Regions from separate parts of the Metabacillus sp. 113a genome, predicted to be linked through region 3. Evidence: riboswitches for the same ligand, from Rfam matches in the RefSeq annotation. Region 3 holds a riboswitch; each other region holds the start of a gene.

Region 1 (4,499 bases), on a different contig from region 3:
ATATTGATGCGGATATCGAATTGCTCTCCGGACATTTCCCAGGTCTGGGCCATGTGAAACAGAAGGAAGAGCTGAATGAACTTTTGGGACATCAGCCGGAAGAGGTGGCCTATGGAGCACTTCTCGGGATTGTAATTGGACTGATTAGTGCAAAAACGGACTCTGATTAAAAATTGGCTAATTCAGTTAGATCAGACCTGGAAGGATCAAATTGAAATTGGATAAAAAAGGCGTGCCGGGTGCACGTCTTTTTTTTACGCCTTTGCGTAACCCTAAAAGAAAAAAGGATGTGTCTATTATGAAAAAATGGTTGTCTGTTTTGTTTGCCGCACTGATGCTGTCTGCCGGTGCTGAACCTCAGGAAGTTTATGCAAGGGAACATCAGCAGGAGCCTGCTTATGCTAAATGGTCGCGCATTGCCATTCAGGAGGCAAAAAAGAAATACCCGGACGCTAAGCTCCTGGATTATTTATATATAGGACGTGAAGATTCAGGAAGGACCGCCAAAGAGAAATTCAAACTATGGGTGCGCAGGGACAGCCGGGAGTTTGGATTATTCGTCACCGTGGAGTTCGAGAAAGACACACAGAAAGTAAAAGCGGTCACATTCACTGAATCCGACCGGTAAACACAGGTTTTCCCTCCTGCTGATCGCGGTATAAATAAGTAACTATGGGGGGGAAAGCAAATGTATAAAAAAGAATTTTACGTTTTTGATGATCAAGGTCCGAAGCCTGCTGTTATCCGCAACTATCATGAGTCTGACTTTGATGGATTGATCCGGATTCAGAGGGAGAGCTTTCCTCCTCCTTTTCCAAGCGAGCTCCTGTGGAGCAAAGAGCAGCTTCAAAGCCACATCCGCTTGTTTCAGGAAGGAGCTCTATGCATTGAAGTGGATGGAGTGCTCGCAGGATCCCTGACGAGCCTTTTAGTTGATTATGACGAGAAAGGTCCGGACCATACGTGGGATGATATGACGGACCGGGGTTATATCGGCAGCCATGTTTCAGAGGGCAGAACGCTGTATGTTGTGGATATAGGGGTAAGACCTCAATACCGGAAGGCAGGGCTTGGGAGCTGGCTTATGTTTTCTGCCTATGAATTGGTTGTACATAAAAAGCTTGATCGTTTGCTCGGAGGCGGAAGAATGCCGGGCTACTATAAAAAGTCAGATGAACTGAAACCTGAAGAGTATTTAGAGGGTGTTGTAAACGGGGAGTTAAAGGATCCGGTCCTTACCTTTTTGCTCAGGTGCGGCCGCACCCCTTTGAAGGTCATGGGGAACTATTTAGAGGATGAAGAATCATGCCATTATGCTGCATTGATGGAATGGAAGAATCCTTTTGCTGGAAAGTAAATAGCAATTATTGCTGTTTTCTATTCATCTTTTTTAACATATATCCTTGCTGTTGCTGCAGCAGGCTTGGTAAGGCTTTCATGAATGACAGCATGTAAATATTTTTTTAAGAAAATAAAATTATGGTTTGACATTTTTTTGTGCAGCCCTTAAGGTAGTAAAAGATTGTTTATGAAATGCCCATAAATTTACGAACTTCTTATCACGAGAGGCGGAGGGACTGGCCCTGCGATGCCTCGGCAGCGGACTTTTTTAAGAGTGCTGTGCCAAATCCAGCAAGCAAATGCTTGAAAGATGAGAAGAGTGTCCTGATTATTGTGTATTAAGGCCTCTTCTTAAGGATAAGAAGGGGTCTTTTTTATGAACAGAATTGATGCGAGGTGGGAAAATGAACGTGAATCGTGAAGTAAAAGCAAATCCGCTGGCGCTGCTGCCGCTGCTGATTTTTATCGCCCTTTTTATTACGGCAGGTGTGATCACCGGGGACTTTTATAAACTGCCGATGGTTGTATCCATTTTGGTCGCAGTAGCCGCAGCGCTGTTTATGAATAGAAAAGAAACGCTGAATTCGAAGGTTGAGCGCTTTGCAAAGGGTGCCGGCCATCCGGATATTATGATTATGGTCTTTATTTACATCCTGGCAGGTGCTTTTTCGGAATCGGCCAAAGCTATGGGAGCAGTTGAATCGACAGTAAACCTGGCTCTGACCTACTTTCCACAGAGCTTTCTTGTAGCAGGATTGTTCATTATTGCAGCGTTTGTTTCCCTTTCAATGGGAACATCAATGGGGACGATCGCAGCTCTTGGCCCTATAGCAGCAGGAATCAGCGGGGAAACTGAAATCCCTGTAGCACTTGCTGTGGCTGCCGTTATCGGAGGAGCAATGTTCGGAGATAATCTCTCCTTCATATCCGACACTACGATTGCGGCGGTCAGAACCCAGAAGACAGAAATGCTGGATAAGTTCAAAACGAATTTCTTTATTGTTTTGCCGGCAGCAGTCGTCACAGCGATCATTTTGATTGTGATCTCTGCAGGAATGGATTCCACAGTGGAAACGAAGGAATTCAATTTCATTAAAATGCTCCCATACCTTGGAGTATTGATTGGAGCTCTGGCAGGACTGAACGTTGTTGCCGTGCTTGGGGGGGGAATAGTATTGACCGCGATCATCGGACTCTCCGATGGCAGCTTCAATATCCTTTCTTTTTCCCAATCGCTAATGGACGGAGTATCAGGAATGGCTGAACTTATTATCCTCTCTGTTTTGATTGGCGGAATGGTTGAGCTGATCAAGCACAATGGAGGAATTCAGTTTATTCTAAATGCCATGACGAAAAATATCCGATCAAAAAGAGGCGCAGAACTTGGAATTGCCGGTCTGGTGGGTGCAACAAATCTATCAACGGCAAATAATACCATTTCTATCATTACTGCAGGCCCGCTTGCCAAAAACATTGCGGATCAGTACGGGATTGATAACAGAAAATCTGCAAGTATTCTCGATATCTTTTCGTGCAGCGTACAGGGGCTGATTCCTTATGGGGCTCAGATGCTTGCGGGGGCTCAGCTTGTTAAAGCCTCACCGCTCAGCATCATCCCGTACACGTTCTACCCGATGCTGACACTTGTTTGCGGACTTCTGGCTATTGCGTTTGGCTTTCCGAAGCTGAAGCCTAAATCAAATAAGCAGGATTCCGATGCAGCTGATGTAAGAGAAAATTACAGTTGATTTTTCAGGGGCGATACGAGGCAGGAGTATCGCCCATTTTTTTGACAAAAATCAATTTGTGATGCAAAATAGGCTCGGGGACGAGAGGGAAAGTCAGGATGGAGAGCCTATAGAAATTTTTCAGCCAGTCATGGGTACCTTGTTCCGGACGACAGGTTTCGACAAAATGCGTGATTTTTTGTAAATATCTGTTCCTATAAAAATTTTTGATGATTTTTATCGCTGGAACAATTAATGACTAACACATCATTTTTAGTTTTTAAAAAAAGCTGATGACTTTGTGCTCATGCTTAATCAGGGCTTGGTTGCGCTTACAGCCCCATCACTCCATCTTAAGACCTCTATGGGGTTCCCGTACGAAAGCATGCTTTTCAAATTTGTCTTACACACATAGACAGATATCGTTTAGAATGGGAAAGTACTAACTCAGTAAAGGAGCGATATGAGAATGTCAACTGAGGCTATTAAGAAAAGCGGCAAAGCTTATTTATTTGAAATCCATTTCCTTCGTGCCCTCGCTTGCCTGGGGGTGCTGGCAGTGCATGTATCTGCTACCTACTACGGCATGAATGGAGAAAAGTTTGATGCGTTTTCCCACTTTTTAAATCAGGTAGGACGATTTGGAACACCTATATTTGCAGTAATCAGCGGATTTTTGCTGTTTTTACAGGTGCGTAATAAAGGATTTCAATTTGGAAAATATATTAAGTCAAGATTTGCAAAGGTTATCATTCCGTTTATTTTATGGAGTGTAGCCTACCGCTATATGATGTATTTGTACACAGGCAAGGGCATTGCAGATCCAGCTACAGAAATCATTACGTTTTTGGAAGGCGAGTCCTTTTACCATCTCTATTTCATCTCTATTGTATTACAGTTTTATTTAATCTTTCCGCTGCTGGCAAAGCTTTTTAACTCTCAATCCTTGATAATTGTTTTTGCATTCGTATCTCTTATTATCAGTTATAACCTTTATGGAATACAGCCTCCGTTCGACGGGGCGCTTGGAGAGTTTATCGCAAGCAAAGCGTTTATGCCTGTCTGGATTTTCTACTTTGCTTTCGGAGGATTAATGGCCTATTACTGGGAAGGCATCCGCGATTTCGCAGTTAAAAGACCGATTACAATGCTGCTCGTTACAATTGCCGTTACTATTGGATGCGTCATTGAGTACAAAACAGTCGGCTACGTTTCAAACCGCAGATTAACCAATCTGGTAAACATCCCGCTGCTGTGTGTGTCCATTGTGGGCATGTACCCGCTGCTTTCAAAGTTTGCAGCAGTGCGGCAGCCGCTTGTACTCCTTGGGAAGTATTCAATGGGAATTTATTTGATTCATCCAATGATCCTGTATCTGCTTGCAAGACATCTGCCTGAACAGTACTGGAGCTTCGCTTATGTAGCACCAAT
Region 2 (4,499 bases), on a different contig from region 3:
CTCATTTATTAAAGCTCTGCCATCCTCAGTCAAAAAGAAGTCGGCACGCACAAGACCTGAGCCATCGATTGCTTTAAAGGCTGCAACGGCCATTTTTTCAATCATCTCGTATTCACTGTCCGTCACTTTAGCCGGAATCATCATATCGGTGTCACCGTCAACGTATTTCGCTTTATAATCGTAGAATTCCTTTTTAGGAGCGATTTCTCCTGTTACGGAACATTGCGGTTCATCATTTCCGATTACCCCTACTTCAATTTCGCGTCCAATGATTCCTTCTTCAATGATAATTTTACGGTCATAGGAGAAAGCTTCCTCAAAAGCCGCTTCCAGCTCTTCACGGTTTTTGCATTTGCTGATTCCAACGCTTGAGCCAAGATTAGCGGGTTTTACAAAGCATGGGTAGCCGAGGTTGTTTTCAACCTTCGCATAAACAGTTTCCGGATCTTTTTTCCATTCGCTGCGGATCAGCCATACATAATCGGCTTGCGCAAGACCAGCCTGGGCAAATAGATTTTTCATAACGACTTTATCCATGCCCGCCGCTGAAGCAAGCACTCCGTTTCCAACGTACGGAAGGTTCATCAGTTCAAGCATGCCCTGGATCGTTCCATCTTCCCCATTAGGTCCATGAAGAAGCGGAAAAATGACATCAAACGGCTTCTCCTCCTGGTCAGCAGATGCAGACGGAAACAGCTCTGCATTCAGAGCAGACGGCATAATCGCCTTCCCTTCAGAATCGCCAAGCTTCAGGGCAGATACACTGGATGCCGGCTCATACAGCTGTGCACCGCGGATCCATTCTCCCTTTTCTGTAATATAAATAGGATGTATATCAAATTGCTTGAGATCCAGCGCTTTAATAACAGCAAGTGCTGTTTGCAATGAGACTTGATGTTCTGCGGATTTTCCACCGTATACAAGCCCGAGTTTAATTTTCATGTTTTATTTCCCCCTCAATCTATCACGTACACGTTTTTTTCATCACTCTTCCTATTTTATCATTTTCCAGCCTGTTTGTTATCTTTGGCCCTGCAATTCTTTTATAGCATTCGAACATCTGTAAACTTTTGTGCGAAATCAAAATGTCGTTTATTTCTGCAGTTTGTATTAAAATAGTGGCAGGAGGGATTATGCATATGGAAAAAATTACATCAACCGAACAATTCGAAAAGCTCATTTCATCTGATAAGGAAGTTCTCGTTAAATTCTTCGCTGACTGGTGTCCCGATTGCACGCGAATGAACTTTTTCATTGATGAAATTCTTGAAGAATATAAGGACTTTCAATGGTTCGAGATCAATAAGGATGAGTTCCCTGAAATAGCTGAAAAATATCAGGTTATGGGAATTCCAAGCATTCTTATTTTCAAAAACGGCGAAAAGCTCGGTCACTTGCACAGCGCCAATGCCAAAACACCTGATCAGGTTCGTGAATTTCTTACAGAAAAACTTTAAGCACAAGCTCCGGCTTGTGTTTTTTGCTTTCCGATCAAACAACCTTTTGCCCGGGTTGGGCAGCACGAGTAAGAATCCTTGACTTTCCTTTCAATCAGTTTTATGCTCGTTTTAATTTCATTCACTCTTATCGAGAGAGGCGGAGGGACATGGCCCTGCGAAGCCTCGGCAGCGGATCACGGCAAATGTGAAACCGTGCTAATTCCTGCGGGCATATGCTTTTTGCCCGGCAGATGAGAGAAGAGCCGGTCTGCTTTTCAGATTATTCCCCCCTCTTCTGCTCAGGAAGAGGGGTTTTTACAGTTTCTTAAATCAAAGGAGGAAAAGACATGACTGCCATTCAAATTGAAACGGCAACATTTGCGGGAGGCTGCTTTTGGTGCATGGTAAAACCATTTGATGAACTTCCCGGAATTCACGGGATCGTTTCCGGATACACAGGCGGGCACATCGATAACCCATCATACGAGCAAGTAAAATCCGGAACATCAGGGCACGCCGAAGCCGTTCAAATCCGGTACAATCCAGAGGTTTTCCCATACGAAAAACTGCTTGAGCTCTACTGGCAGCAAATTGACCCTACGGATGATGAGGGCCAATTTATCGACCGCGGGGAATCTTACCGGGCCATTATTTTCTATCATACGGAAGAACAGCGCCAGGCTGCCGAAGCTTCAAAACAGCTCCTGGCTGAAAGCGGAAAATTTAAAGAACCGATCGTAACCCCAATCAAGGAAGCAAGTGCCTTCTATCCGGCTGAAGAGCATCATCAGGGCTTTTACAAAAAAAACCCTGAAAAATACAAGCAGGAGCGTGAGGAATCCGGACGCGAGGCTTTTATCAGTCAGAATTGGAAAAATCGTTAAGAGTGCGGAAATCCGCACTCTTTTTATTTTGGTACATGATTTTCTTGATGTTGGAAAAATTATCTTAGAGTACATATCGAAGGAGGCTTTCCCTTGTCTACTAAATCAATCCCTTCATCCCCTGAACCTTTTTGGAGAGAATCAGCCGGGCTTCCCTCCTTTCCAAAGCTTGATAAAAATCTCGATACGGATGCAGTTGTTGTCGGAGGCGGCATCACCGGAATCACAGCTGCCTACTTACTTGCCAAAGAAGGAGTTAACGTCGTCCTGCTTGAAGCCGATGGGCTGCTGAACGGAACAACCGGCCATACAACAGCCAAAATCACCACCCAGCATGACCTGATTTATGATGAGCTGATTCAGCATATCGGGGAAGAAAAAGCAAAAAAATACTTTGCTGCGAACCATGAGGCGCTCGAGTTTATGAGAGATTACGCAGCAGGTGTTTCCTGTGATTTTTCAAACCAGGATGCCTATATTTATACAGCAGAGAGCAAAAATGCCACGAAGCTTGAAAAAGAATACAAAGCCTACGTCAAACTCGGAATCGATTGCGGGATGGCAGACTCAATCCCTTTTGACCTGCCTATTAAAAATGCCATTCTGATAAAAAATCAGGCCCAGTTCCACCCTCTTTCCTATTTAGGCCACATGACAGGTGAGCTGCAAAAGATGGGAGTGGAAATCTACGAAAATACAGTTGCCGTAGATGCGGAGGTTTTTGAGGGAGGAGCAAAGGTCAGAACGAGGGACGGCTTCGAAGTCAAGGCCAAGCACGCTCTTTCCTGCTCCCATTTTCCTTTTTTTGATGGAAACGGCTTTTATTTCGCACGAATGTATGCGGAAAGATCCTATGTCCTGGGCGTTAAAACAAGGAAGCCTTATCCGGGCGGAATGTATTTAAGTGCGGACAATCCGACCCGCTCAATCCGCTCCACTCCAATGGACGGTGAGGATCTCATTCTCATTGGCGGGGATAGCCATAAAACCGGCCAGGGATTCGATACGCAAAAACATTACGAAGCCCTTGAGCTGTTTGGAAAAGTCCATTTAGGGCTAAAAGAAGCTGTGTATAAGTGGTCTGCACAGGATTTAATTACCCTGGATAAAATTCCTTATGTCGGTCCGGTGACAAAAGGGAAGCCGTCCGTTCTCGCTGCATCAGGCTACCGCAAATGGGGAATGACAAACGGCACGGCCGCTGCCATGATGATGAGGGATATGGTGCTCGAGAGAGAGAATCCTTATCAGGAGGTGTTCTGCCCTTCCCGATTCATTGCAGACCCAAGCATCAAAACATTTCTTGTCCAAAATGCCAATGTAGCCGGACACTTAATTGGAGGAAAGCTGGACTTTGGTTCACGAAAAAAAATCGAAGAACTGCGCAATGATGAAGGCGCCCTCGTCTCCTATAAAGGCCAAAAAGCCGCCGCCTACAAGGATCAGCAAGGCTGCCTGCATCTGGTGGACTCAACCTGCACCCACTTAGGCTGCGAGGTTGAATGGAACCGCGGGGACAGGTCCTGGGATTGTCCATGCCACGGCTCACGCTTTTCCACTGACGGAGAAGTCATGGAGGGCCCCGCAGACAAGCCTCTTAAAAAATTGCAGATGGACGAAGCATAATAATTGTGCTTTCTATCTAAATCGGATACAATTCGATTGTGCACAACTTATTCAGCGAAGGAAGACCATGATCATGGAGAACAGCCAAAAACTCAAGCTTGAAAACCAATTGTGCTTTGCTCTGTATGCCAGCTCAAAGGAAATTTCAAGCCTTTACAGACCGATCCTAGAACCTCTCAACCTAACCTTTCCGCAATACCTGGTCATGCTGGTTTTATGGGAACATCCAAGCCTGACGGTTAAAGAAATCGGCGGGCACCTTATGCTCGACTCCGGTACTCTGACCCCCATGCTTAAACGGCTGGAAGCAGCCGGACTTGTAGCAAGAACCAGGGCAAAAGAGGACGAGCGCAAAGTGACGATTAGTTTGACGGCGAAAGGGGAAAGTCTAAAAACAGAAGCAGCCTGCATCCCGGATGAGGTAGCCCCGAAACTTGGACTATCTGTTGAGGAATATCAGCTACTTCTGAAAACCTTAAAAAACCTGACGATTCATCTAAAACAAGGAGGAAACGAATTATGAATGCACTTTATACGGCAACTGCAACGG
Region 3 (4,499 bases):
TTAATCTTTTCAGCTGCTTTTAAAGACAAGGCAGCGAAAAATTGCTCAGGAAGCCGTCTTAGTAAGCGGGATGGTTCAAAATATGTCATTCTATTCCACCTTCTCGAAAAATTCTTGAAATGATAGTCACAAATCATATAGTGTTAATACAGAAAAGTAAAGAAAATTCTGATTGAAAGCGGGGGTCAAAGTGAAACAGTCAATTGCGTGCATCCAATTTGATATCGCATTCGGCAATCCGGAAGAAAATAAAAAAAGAGCGGCAGCTGCGATCAGGGAAGCCGTTAAAGTCAATCCGCCGGACATTCTTGTATTACCCGAATTATGGAACACTGGATACGATTTGACAAGACTGGATGAGATTGCGGACCCGGCAGGAAGGGACTCGAAGGCTTTTCTTTCGGCCTTGGCTAGAGAGCACCATGTCCACCTGGTGGCAGGGTCCATTGCCAAAAAGTCCGGTAAAGAGATAACAAATACAATGCTCATTTTCAGCAGGAGCGGAGAGCTGGTACATGAATACAGCAAAATTCATTTATTTAAACTGATGGATGAACACCATTATTTGACAGGCGGCAAAAGCAGCGGACTTTTTTCTCTGGATGGAATCCAATGCGCAGGCTTTATATGCTACGATATCCGCTTCCCTGAATGGATGCGGGATCATGCAGCCCATGGAGCAGAAGTATTGTTCGTCGCCGCTGAATGGCCCCTCCTCCGCCTTAACCACTGGCGGGCGCTCCTCATAGCAAGAGCCATTGAGAATCAGGCCTTTGTCGTTGCCTGCAACAGATGCGGGTCCGACCCCAAAAATAAATTTGCCGGACATTCTATAATCATTGATCCATGGGGATCAGTTTTGGCCGAGGCGGGGCAAGGAGCAGAAACACTCCGCGCTGAATTGGATTTCGCAGAAATTGCTGAAATCAGAAGACAGATTCCCGTATTTCAGGACCGCCGGCCTGAATTGTACCAATCGTTCTTTAAAAGCTGACCTCCCTATTTAATTTTTTATATATAAGGGTTAAATCACTCAGCCTGAAGCTTATGAATGGTTTTATCAGATTCTTTCTGATGCCGGGCCTTTAAAACATACTAAAAAAAGATTGACAGACTTATTGTGGAGCTGGTAAGATTTTCATCAATGATTGATTGCAAAACAATTAAAACATTCAAAAAAATCTAACACATATACTCTTATCGAGAGTTGGGAGAGGGAATTGGCCCGTTGACCCCAACAGCAACCGACCGTAATTCCATTGCGAAATGGGGCGCAGCAAGAAGCGCCGGAGCAAGACGCTCCAAAAGGCACGGTGCTAAATCCGTCAGAAGCTTTATGCTTTCTGGGAGATAAGAGGTGCGGAGACAGCCTCTTCAAGCCTCTTTCTCAAAACGAAAGAGGCTTTTTGTATTTGCACTTATCTAAAAAACGGCTTTTCAGGAGGCGAAAAAATTGGGTATACCACATTCAGCATTTTATGAACCGTTAACGGAAGCCGCCGCTGCGGCACTCGCGGTCAGGCTGGGCCTCGTTCCAGACACGATTCTTCACTGCAGGGAAATTGGCGATGGGAATTTGAACCTTGTTTTCAGAGTACATGATCCAAAATCAGGCAAAGGGGTGATTGTTAAGCAGGCTCTTCCATACGCAAAGGTAATCGGTGAATCATGGCCGCTTACCCTTGACCGGGCACGCATTGAAAGCAGCGCCCTCGTTAAGCATGCAGAGCTTGCACCAGGGCTTGTCCCGGAGGTCTATTACACCGACCAGCCCCTAGCCGTAACTGTAATGGAAGACCTGTCACACTTACAAATTGCCAGGCAGGCATTGATCGAAGGAAAACAGCTCCCGCATCTCGCTCAGCACATTGGAGAATTTATGGCCAGGACGCTCTTTTATACGAGCGATTTCGCCCTTGAGCCTCATGTGAAAAAACAGCTTGTTAAACAATTTACGAATCCTGACCTTTGTAAAATTACAGAGGACTTTGTGTTCACCGATCCATTCTTCGATCATGATTCAAATGACTTTGAACCGGAGCTCCGGAAAGCGGCGGAAGAGATCTGGGCAGACACCCATTTAAAACTGGAAGCTGCCAAGCTTAAAAAGAAATTTTTAACGCAGGCGGATGCCTTAGTGCATGGAGACCTCCACACAGGAAGCATTTTTGCAGGAGAAACAGAAACGAAAGTCATTGATCCTGAATTTGCGTTCTTCGGCCCGATCGGCTTTGATCCAGGACAGTTTATTGGAAATCTCCTGCTTAATGCCCTATCCCGTGAACCGGATAAACAGGAGTTTCTGTTTCATGCGATCGAAACAGCATGGAACACATTTGCGGATGTGTTTAAAGAAGCTTGGAAAAACAGCAGTCTGGACTGCTACTCTGAAGTGGAAGGCTATCTTGAACATACATTGGCGCAGATATTTGAGGATACAATCGGCTTTGCGGGCTGTGAGGTGATCAGAAGGACAATCGGCCTCGCCCATGTGGCCGACCTCGATGGCATCCAGCCGCACAGCCGGAGAATAGAAGTGAAAATTCAGTCGCTGGAGCTTGGGAAAAAATTGATCAAGCAGCGGCGCAATCTTACGGAACCAGGGCAGCTCAAACGGTTTTTCCGTCATGCTATTGCCCCCTGATTAGGAGGACTATAAACATGCTTCAGCCATCTTTCATCGTACCCCGTTCAGTTGAATGGAAGGATACTTATATTTCCATGCTTGATCAGCAAAAACTGCCGGCCGCAGCCGAATACATTCGCCTGAACAACATAAAAGACGTTTGGGAGGCTATACAAAGTCTGAAAGTGAGAGGCGCCCCGGCAATCGGAATAACAGCAGCATTCGGGCTTGCCCTTTCTGCATCCCGCTACAGTGAAACAGAAATTGGTTTATTCCTGAAACGGCTAAAAAAAGAGCAGGAATATTTAGCTGGGTCGAGGCCAACGGCCGTAAATCTGTCCTGGGCTCTTAACCGTCTTCTGAAATCATGCGGCAATGTTCAATCAGTGAATGAAGCAAAAACCAATCTTATACATGAGGCCATTCAAATTCAGGCAGAGGATGAAGAAACCTGCAGACAAATAGGAGAGCATGCGTTAAAGCTCTTTTCTAAAAACGACCGGATCCTGACCATCTGCAATGCAGGTTCAATAGCGACTGCCAGATACGGAACAGCGCTTGCTCCCTTCTACTTGGCAAAGGAGCAAAATTTCCCGCTTCAAGTGTTTGCATGTGAAACCCGGCCGGTGCTTCAGGGATCAAGACTCACTGCATGGGAGCTTATGCAGGCAGGGGTCGATGTTACTTTGATTACAGACAGCATGGCTGCCTTTACCATTAAAAACAAGAAGATCAGCGCCATCATTACAGGAGCAGACCGCATTGCGAAAAACGGTGATACCGCTAATAAAATTGGAACATACAATCTTGCTATTTTAGCAAATGCCTTCAGCATCCCGTTTTATATTGCTGCCCCACTCTCTACTTTTGATTTAAACATGGAAGTCGGAGAACAAATCCCAATTGAGGAACGCGACGCTAAGGAAATTACTCATATAGCAGGAACCCAAGTATCCCCAGACGGCGTCCAGGTCTTCAATCCTGCCTTCGACGTAACTCCTGCAGAGCTGATAACAGGCATAGTGACAGAAAAAGGGGTCATGAGAGGAAATTACAGCGTTAAAATCGAAGAGCTTTTTTTACCCGAACCATCTGTATGAAATCCGGGAATCCGTTCGAACGGGCATGCTGAGGAACAATCAGAGCTGAAAAAACTGAGGATGCCGGCTTTTATGTATCCTCAGGTTTGCATGTCTGAACGCTGTTCAGCCGGATCAGCTTTGCAGCTGGGGATCCTCCCAATAAAAGATTTGAGTGTTCATTCTTCAATCTTTGCCCATAGCTCCTTTGGATTGAGCTCATAAATGCTGTTTTCACGGTACATGATTGCATTGACAATCATTTCCCGCCGGAGGGTGGCATAATCTTCATGATATTTGGTGATCGCTTCATTCACTTCTTTTTCTGTATACTTCTTCCCAGCTTCAAAATCTTTCGCAATATAGCAGAGAACCATAAGCTTTCGTTTGCGCTGGGATGGAATGGTTTTAAACTTCCCCTCACTAGTTAAATAATTTTGCACAATTTTCAACTGATCCCCCGTTAGCTGCTTCACTTTGTTTTCCTCCTCAGCATTGATAAGTTTTCCAATATCGTTTGCATAATTTTCAATAACCTTGCTTTGAAGAAAGTAATAAATGGTGTTTTTTTCTCTTTCTTGACGGACCAGATTGACTTCTTTCAGTTTGGAAAGATGGTGGGTGATGGTCGGCGGAGTGAGTCCGAGAATCCCTGCTAATGCCTGGCCGTGTTTAGGCCCGTTTGCCAGGATGGCAATGATTTTTAGCCTTGTTGCATCTCCCATTGCTTTATGAAATTGGACTAAGCGGTTTAATTGCATGTATGCACCTCATAATTAGATATATATCTAATT
Region 4 (4,499 bases), on a different contig from region 3:
TTCACCTATGGGTTTGATACCGCTGACAGCCATTTCAGTCATGACGGGATTTCTTATCAAACGTTAACGGATTACTCCACACTCATTCAAATTGCGGGGAGAGAAAACCTTATTCAAAAAGAAGATTTGGATAAGCTTGAAAAATGGCGGAAAAATCCGGCTGCTTCTGATTGGAGATCCTGAGCGCGTTTCTGAATATATTGATTTGTCTTGCTGTTTTTTGAGAGCCAGCTGAACGGAAAACCCCCATCACAAGGGGGTTTCTTTGTAAGTATCTTTCCATATTAAATAAATCAGAAAAACAAACCATATGCAATAGGGGAGAGAGCCTGGAATACGGACTAACTGGACAGCCCCTTTTTCCCATTTCCAAGGCACAATCAGAACGCCGAAATTATAAAAACCAGACAGAAAAGGTTAAAATCAGGCCGATCAGGCCGGCAGCTGTGAAGCTAAGGCGGAACCAGACCGGGATGCGGTGTTCAGGGATTGCTTTTGCGAGGGTGGACCAATACCATAAACCCGCGGCAGCGAATAACCGGAGTCCGCCTTCAGATGTGAACTTCATTTCGTTCAGCTCTGCCCGGCTCGACATCGATGAAAAAGCATAGGCGAATCCTAATGCGGAGAAAATATACCCGATTATAGAGAGGAGCGCTTTCCATGCCATTCTTCTTCAATCCCTTTCTTCAATCAGCATGGTCAGAAAAGATCCTAACCTATTTTCCGTTCTGCCGATAACATACGGAATGTTTGTTTTGAACAGCGGCCCCCCATATACAAACGAATGAAATTCCCCATTCTCACCGCACGGGTCTGCCCGTCCTTCCAGATCTTTTACAAAAGACTCATCATAGTGCCTTCCGAGAAAATCATAAGGGAGCCTGGCTCCATCTAAGCCAGAAATAACCGCCAAAAACCCATCCGATTGAAATTTTTTGGATAATCTGTCCGGCCGCTCTCCCCATAATGGAAAAATAGCCTTCATCCCATGCCGAGCTGTCAATTCTTCTCTGTATTTTTTTATATCTGCAAGAAAAAGGTCACCATAGGCTGCATGCAGGATTTTCTGATCTCTGCAAGTTTTAAGAAATTCTCCCATGCTTTTATCATATTCCTTATTAGAGGCGCCGGGGGGAATTTCAATGATGTGAAGCGGCAAATCCAGCTCCTCTGCCTGCTTTGCAATTAGACCTTTCGTAACACCGTGAAAGGGTACACGACCTGTAATGGAGTCCACTGCCGTAAATAATCCGCAAACTTGAATTTCTTGATTTTCAAGGAGTACTTGAAGCATCATGGCACTGTCTTTGCCGCCGCTCCAGGATACAATGGTTTTTTTCACACGAATCACCTCATATCCATAGTTTATCGTATCGTAAAGTTTTTTTTAACTTAAAAAAACCAGTCAATTCAAGCTTTGATTTAGTTTTGATAAAACCTACCCGAAAACTCGGGTTGACAATCGTTCGAATTGTGCTAAAATTTGAAATCAATACACATCATACTTATCCAGAGCGGTGGAGGGACCTGGCCCTGTGAAGCCCGGCAACCTGCTGAAAAGCAAGGTGCTAAATCCAGCAAAATGGAACCCATTTTGAGAGATAAGGGGAAAAACCTCACTAGTCTTTCTAAAATGGAAGGCTTTTTGCTGTTGATTTTAGGCGGTCCGGCTGCTGTCCGGTTACATGCCGTTTAATCAGCTTGAATGCTGTCAGAGCCTATTTTGTTAAAGGGAGTGCTGTCCGTGGGGGAGCAAGATCAGCTTGATCAAGTAATGGGAAAGCTAAAGGAAATGCTTCAAGCAATGAATTATGGATCGATTACCCTGATCATTCAAGATGGGAAAATCATTCAGCTTGAAAAAAATGAAAAAGTGAGATTGAAATAGAATAGGGATCACGATCGCTGACCAGACAAACTGGAGGCGGGACCTGCGCTGCGGCATAAATGTTTTATTATGCTTTGGTGCTGTCCCGCTTTTATTTTTTTACAAGAGACCTGCTTGTCCTGGGTGCTTACATGAGCACCCGGCCGGGCCATTGCGGCAGAAGCTGTTGGCTATAAAACCATTGTGTTTAGATTAAGAGAGGTGCAAACATGCTTACTTATGAGAACTGGACCGGCAGCTATCCGGATTTTGAAGATGAAGATCATTTGAAAGAAGCGCTGCACGTGCTGAGCTGGGCATACGGCCATTATGCGGACGAACTGGTGTATGCCTGCAGCTTTGGAATCGAAGGAATCGTCCTGATTGAACTAATATCCAGAATCAAAAAGAATGCAAGAATTGTTTTCCTGGATACAGAGGTACATTTCAAAGAAACGTATGAGCTAATTGACCGGATAAGGGCAAGGTATCCTGATTTAAACATTACGATGAAAAAACCTCCGTTAACGGTTGCGGAGCAGGCAGCAAAGCATGGAGATGAGCTTTGGAAAACCAATCCGAATGAATGCTGCAAAATCAGAAAAGTGCTCCCGCTAAGAGAAGTAATGAGCACCGAAAAAGCGTGGATTTCCGGCTTGAGAAGAGAGCAGTCTCCTTCCAGAAAAGATACAGAGTTTTTAAACAGGGACGGCAAATTTGAGAACATAAAAATATGTCCTCTCATCCATTGGACGTGGAAGGATGTCTGGCGTTTCGCCCATAAGAATGATCTGGATTACAATATGCTTCACGATCAGGGGTACCCGAGCATAGGCTGCAAGCCTTGTACACAGCCTGCTATTGATGTAAGTGACTGCAGGTCAGGACGATGGAATGGCACACAGAAAACCGAATGCGGCCTTCACGGGTGAGGAGTAAATGATAATGGAAGCTGCAGCAATTTTTTTAAGCTTATTTTTCGCCATGAATATCGGTGCGAGCGGAGCGGCTGCATCGATGGGAGTGGCTTATGGAACAGGGGCCATTCCCCGCAGGTTGGCAGCCCTTATTCTTTGCGGAATAGGTGTGATCCTCGGTGCTGTATTGGGCGGCGGAGAAGTAGTGAAGACGATCAGTTCAGGACTAATCCCCAAATCCGTGATTTCCATAGAAATTGTTCTTGTTATTATCGGAGCGGCAGCCATCTCTTTGTTCATGGCGAATTTAATGGGCATCCCGTTATCCACCAGTGAAGTTACGGTCGGAGCAGTAGTCGGGGTGGGGGTAGCCTTCCAGGCCCTTTATGTTCAATCCATCCTTGTTATCATGGCGTTTTGGGTCATTATTCCGGCGGCAGCTTTTTTTATCACCTATGCTGTTTGCAAAATGGCCAAACCGCTTTTCGCAAAGCTTGAGGCAAAGAGGGGGAGCTTGCTGATCTATCTCCTGATTGCGGCAGGATTCTTTGAAGCCTTTTCAGCTGGCATGAATAATGTAGCCAACGCTGTAGGACCGCTGGTCGCTGCTAATCTCATGTCAGTTGGGCAGGGCGTCTGGCTTGGAGGGCTTTTTGTAGCTGCAGGCGCCATCCTTTTAGGAGGAAGAGTACTTGAAACGAACGGGAAAAAAATAACGAATTTATCCAAATCAGAAGGAATCGTTATTTCCACGACCGGCGCTTTACTTGTAGTCATCAGTTCACTTTTTGGACTGCCCGTTCCCTTAACACAGGTTACCTCCACTTCAATCATGGCTTCAGGCGCTGCGAAGAGCGGAGCGCTTGTTTTTCAAAAAGGGATCGTGAAAAAAATTGTAAAAGTATGGCTTGTTTCTCCGCTCGTCAGTTTGACCATCTCTTACGTACTCGTCAAACTTTTTATAAAATCAGACTTTTACTCCACGTTTTCTGCGATTGCAGTCATGACAGCTACCCTTGGGGTTCTGTCTCTCATGAGGGCTATTAAAAAAGAAAAAAGTTCCGTGCATGAACAAGGCGGGGGAATCTAACGATAAAACCCACTTTTTTAATATGAATAGGAGGATTATAATGAGCTTAACACCGCATGGAGGAACCTTAATTCAGCGAACAGAAATTGGAAAAGATATAGGATTCATCAAAAAAACGATAGAAATAGATGCGATGGCATTGAGCGATCTGGAGCTTCTGGCTAATGGAGGTTTTAGTCCGCTTACCGGATTCATGCCAGAAGAGGAGTATTTGAGTGTAGTAGATAAAACGAGACTTACAAATGGAACGGTGTGGTCGATCCCGATCACTCTGCCTGTTTCTGCCCAAGCAGCGAAGACATTATCAGCTGGAGATCAGGCAAAGCTTAGCTTTGAAGATACCGTTTACGGATTGATAGAGGTCAGCGGGATTTATAAACCGGATAAAGAAAAGGAAGCAGTGAATGTATTCCGGACATCTGACCGGAATCATCCCGGGGTCAAAAAGCTTTTTTCAAGAGGGGATTTTTATGTCAGCGGTGAAATTATCATGACAAAACGAACAAATCCTCCTTTTCCGGACCACTATTATGATCCAATCGAAACACGCTCCGCTTTTGCGTCCAAAGGCTGGAAAACGATTGTAGGATTTCAGACGCGCAATCCTGTTCACAGGGCTCAT

What was found. Region 3 has a riboswitch for S-adenosylmethionine ahead of mtnK (S-methyl-5-thioribose kinase). Riboswitches for the same ligand answer to the same signal wherever they lie in the genome.
Region 1: linked by a shared signal. The riboswitch ahead of ACQCVE_RS18070 (Na+/H+ antiporter NhaC family protein) and the one ahead of mtnK (S-methyl-5-thioribose kinase) in region 3 are both predicted to bind S-adenosylmethionine.
Region 2: linked by a shared signal. The riboswitch ahead of msrA (peptide-methionine (S)-S-oxide reductase MsrA) and the one ahead of mtnK (S-methyl-5-thioribose kinase) in region 3 are both predicted to bind S-adenosylmethionine.
Region 4: linked by a shared signal. The riboswitch ahead of ACQCVE_RS04040 (YezD family protein) and the one ahead of mtnK (S-methyl-5-thioribose kinase) in region 3 are both predicted to bind S-adenosylmethionine.

What each region holds. Positions count from the first base shown of each region.
Region 1 is NZ_JBNILJ010000020.1:883-5,381, forward strand. Features, by position in the region: gene ACQCVE_RS18055 (divergent PAP2 family protein) at 1-170, shown strand, start outside; gene ACQCVE_RS18060 (DUF3889 domain-containing protein) at 299-628, shown strand; gene ACQCVE_RS18065 (GNAT family N-acetyltransferase) at 689-1,357, shown strand; SAM riboswitch class I at 1,554-1,658, shown strand; gene ACQCVE_RS18070 (Na+/H+ antiporter NhaC family protein) at 1,746-3,089, shown strand; gene ACQCVE_RS18075 (acyltransferase) at 3,538-4,499, shown strand, end outside.
Region 2 is NZ_JBNILJ010000014.1:25,574-30,072, forward strand. Features, by position in the region: gene ACQCVE_RS15985 (D-alanine--D-alanine ligase) at 1-942, opposite strand, end outside; gene ACQCVE_RS15990 (thioredoxin family protein) at 1,140-1,457, shown strand; SAM riboswitch class I at 1,582-1,697, shown strand; gene msrA (peptide-methionine (S)-S-oxide reductase MsrA) at 1,787-2,323, shown strand; gene ACQCVE_RS16000 (FAD-dependent oxidoreductase) at 2,417-3,949, shown strand; gene ACQCVE_RS16005 (MarR family winged helix-turn-helix transcriptional regulator) at 4,023-4,472, shown strand; gene ACQCVE_RS16010 (organic hydroperoxide resistance protein) at 4,469-4,499, shown strand, end outside.
Region 3 is NZ_JBNILJ010000005.1:88,462-92,960, reverse strand. Features, by position in the region: gene ACQCVE_RS10550 (pyridoxal phosphate-dependent aminotransferase) at 1-89, opposite strand, end outside; gene ACQCVE_RS10545 (carbon-nitrogen family hydrolase) at 191-994, shown strand; SAM riboswitch class I at 1,195-1,357, shown strand; gene mtnK (S-methyl-5-thioribose kinase) at 1,454-2,644, shown strand; gene mtnA (S-methyl-5-thioribose-1-phosphate isomerase) at 2,662-3,726, shown strand; gene ACQCVE_RS10530 (metalloregulator ArsR/SmtB family transcription factor) at 3,885-4,466, opposite strand.
Region 4 is NZ_JBNILJ010000001.1:775,742-780,240, reverse strand. Features, by position in the region: gene pyrE (orotate phosphoribosyltransferase) at 1-183, shown strand, start outside; gene ACQCVE_RS04050 (hypothetical protein) at 395-670, opposite strand; gene ACQCVE_RS04045 (hypothetical protein) at 677-1,345, opposite strand; SAM riboswitch class I at 1,506-1,611, shown strand; gene ACQCVE_RS04040 (YezD family protein) at 1,778-1,891, shown strand; gene ACQCVE_RS04035 (phosphoadenylyl-sulfate reductase) at 2,101-2,802, shown strand; gene ACQCVE_RS04030 (anion permease) at 2,816-3,877, shown strand; gene sat (sulfate adenylyltransferase) at 3,918-4,499, shown strand, end outside.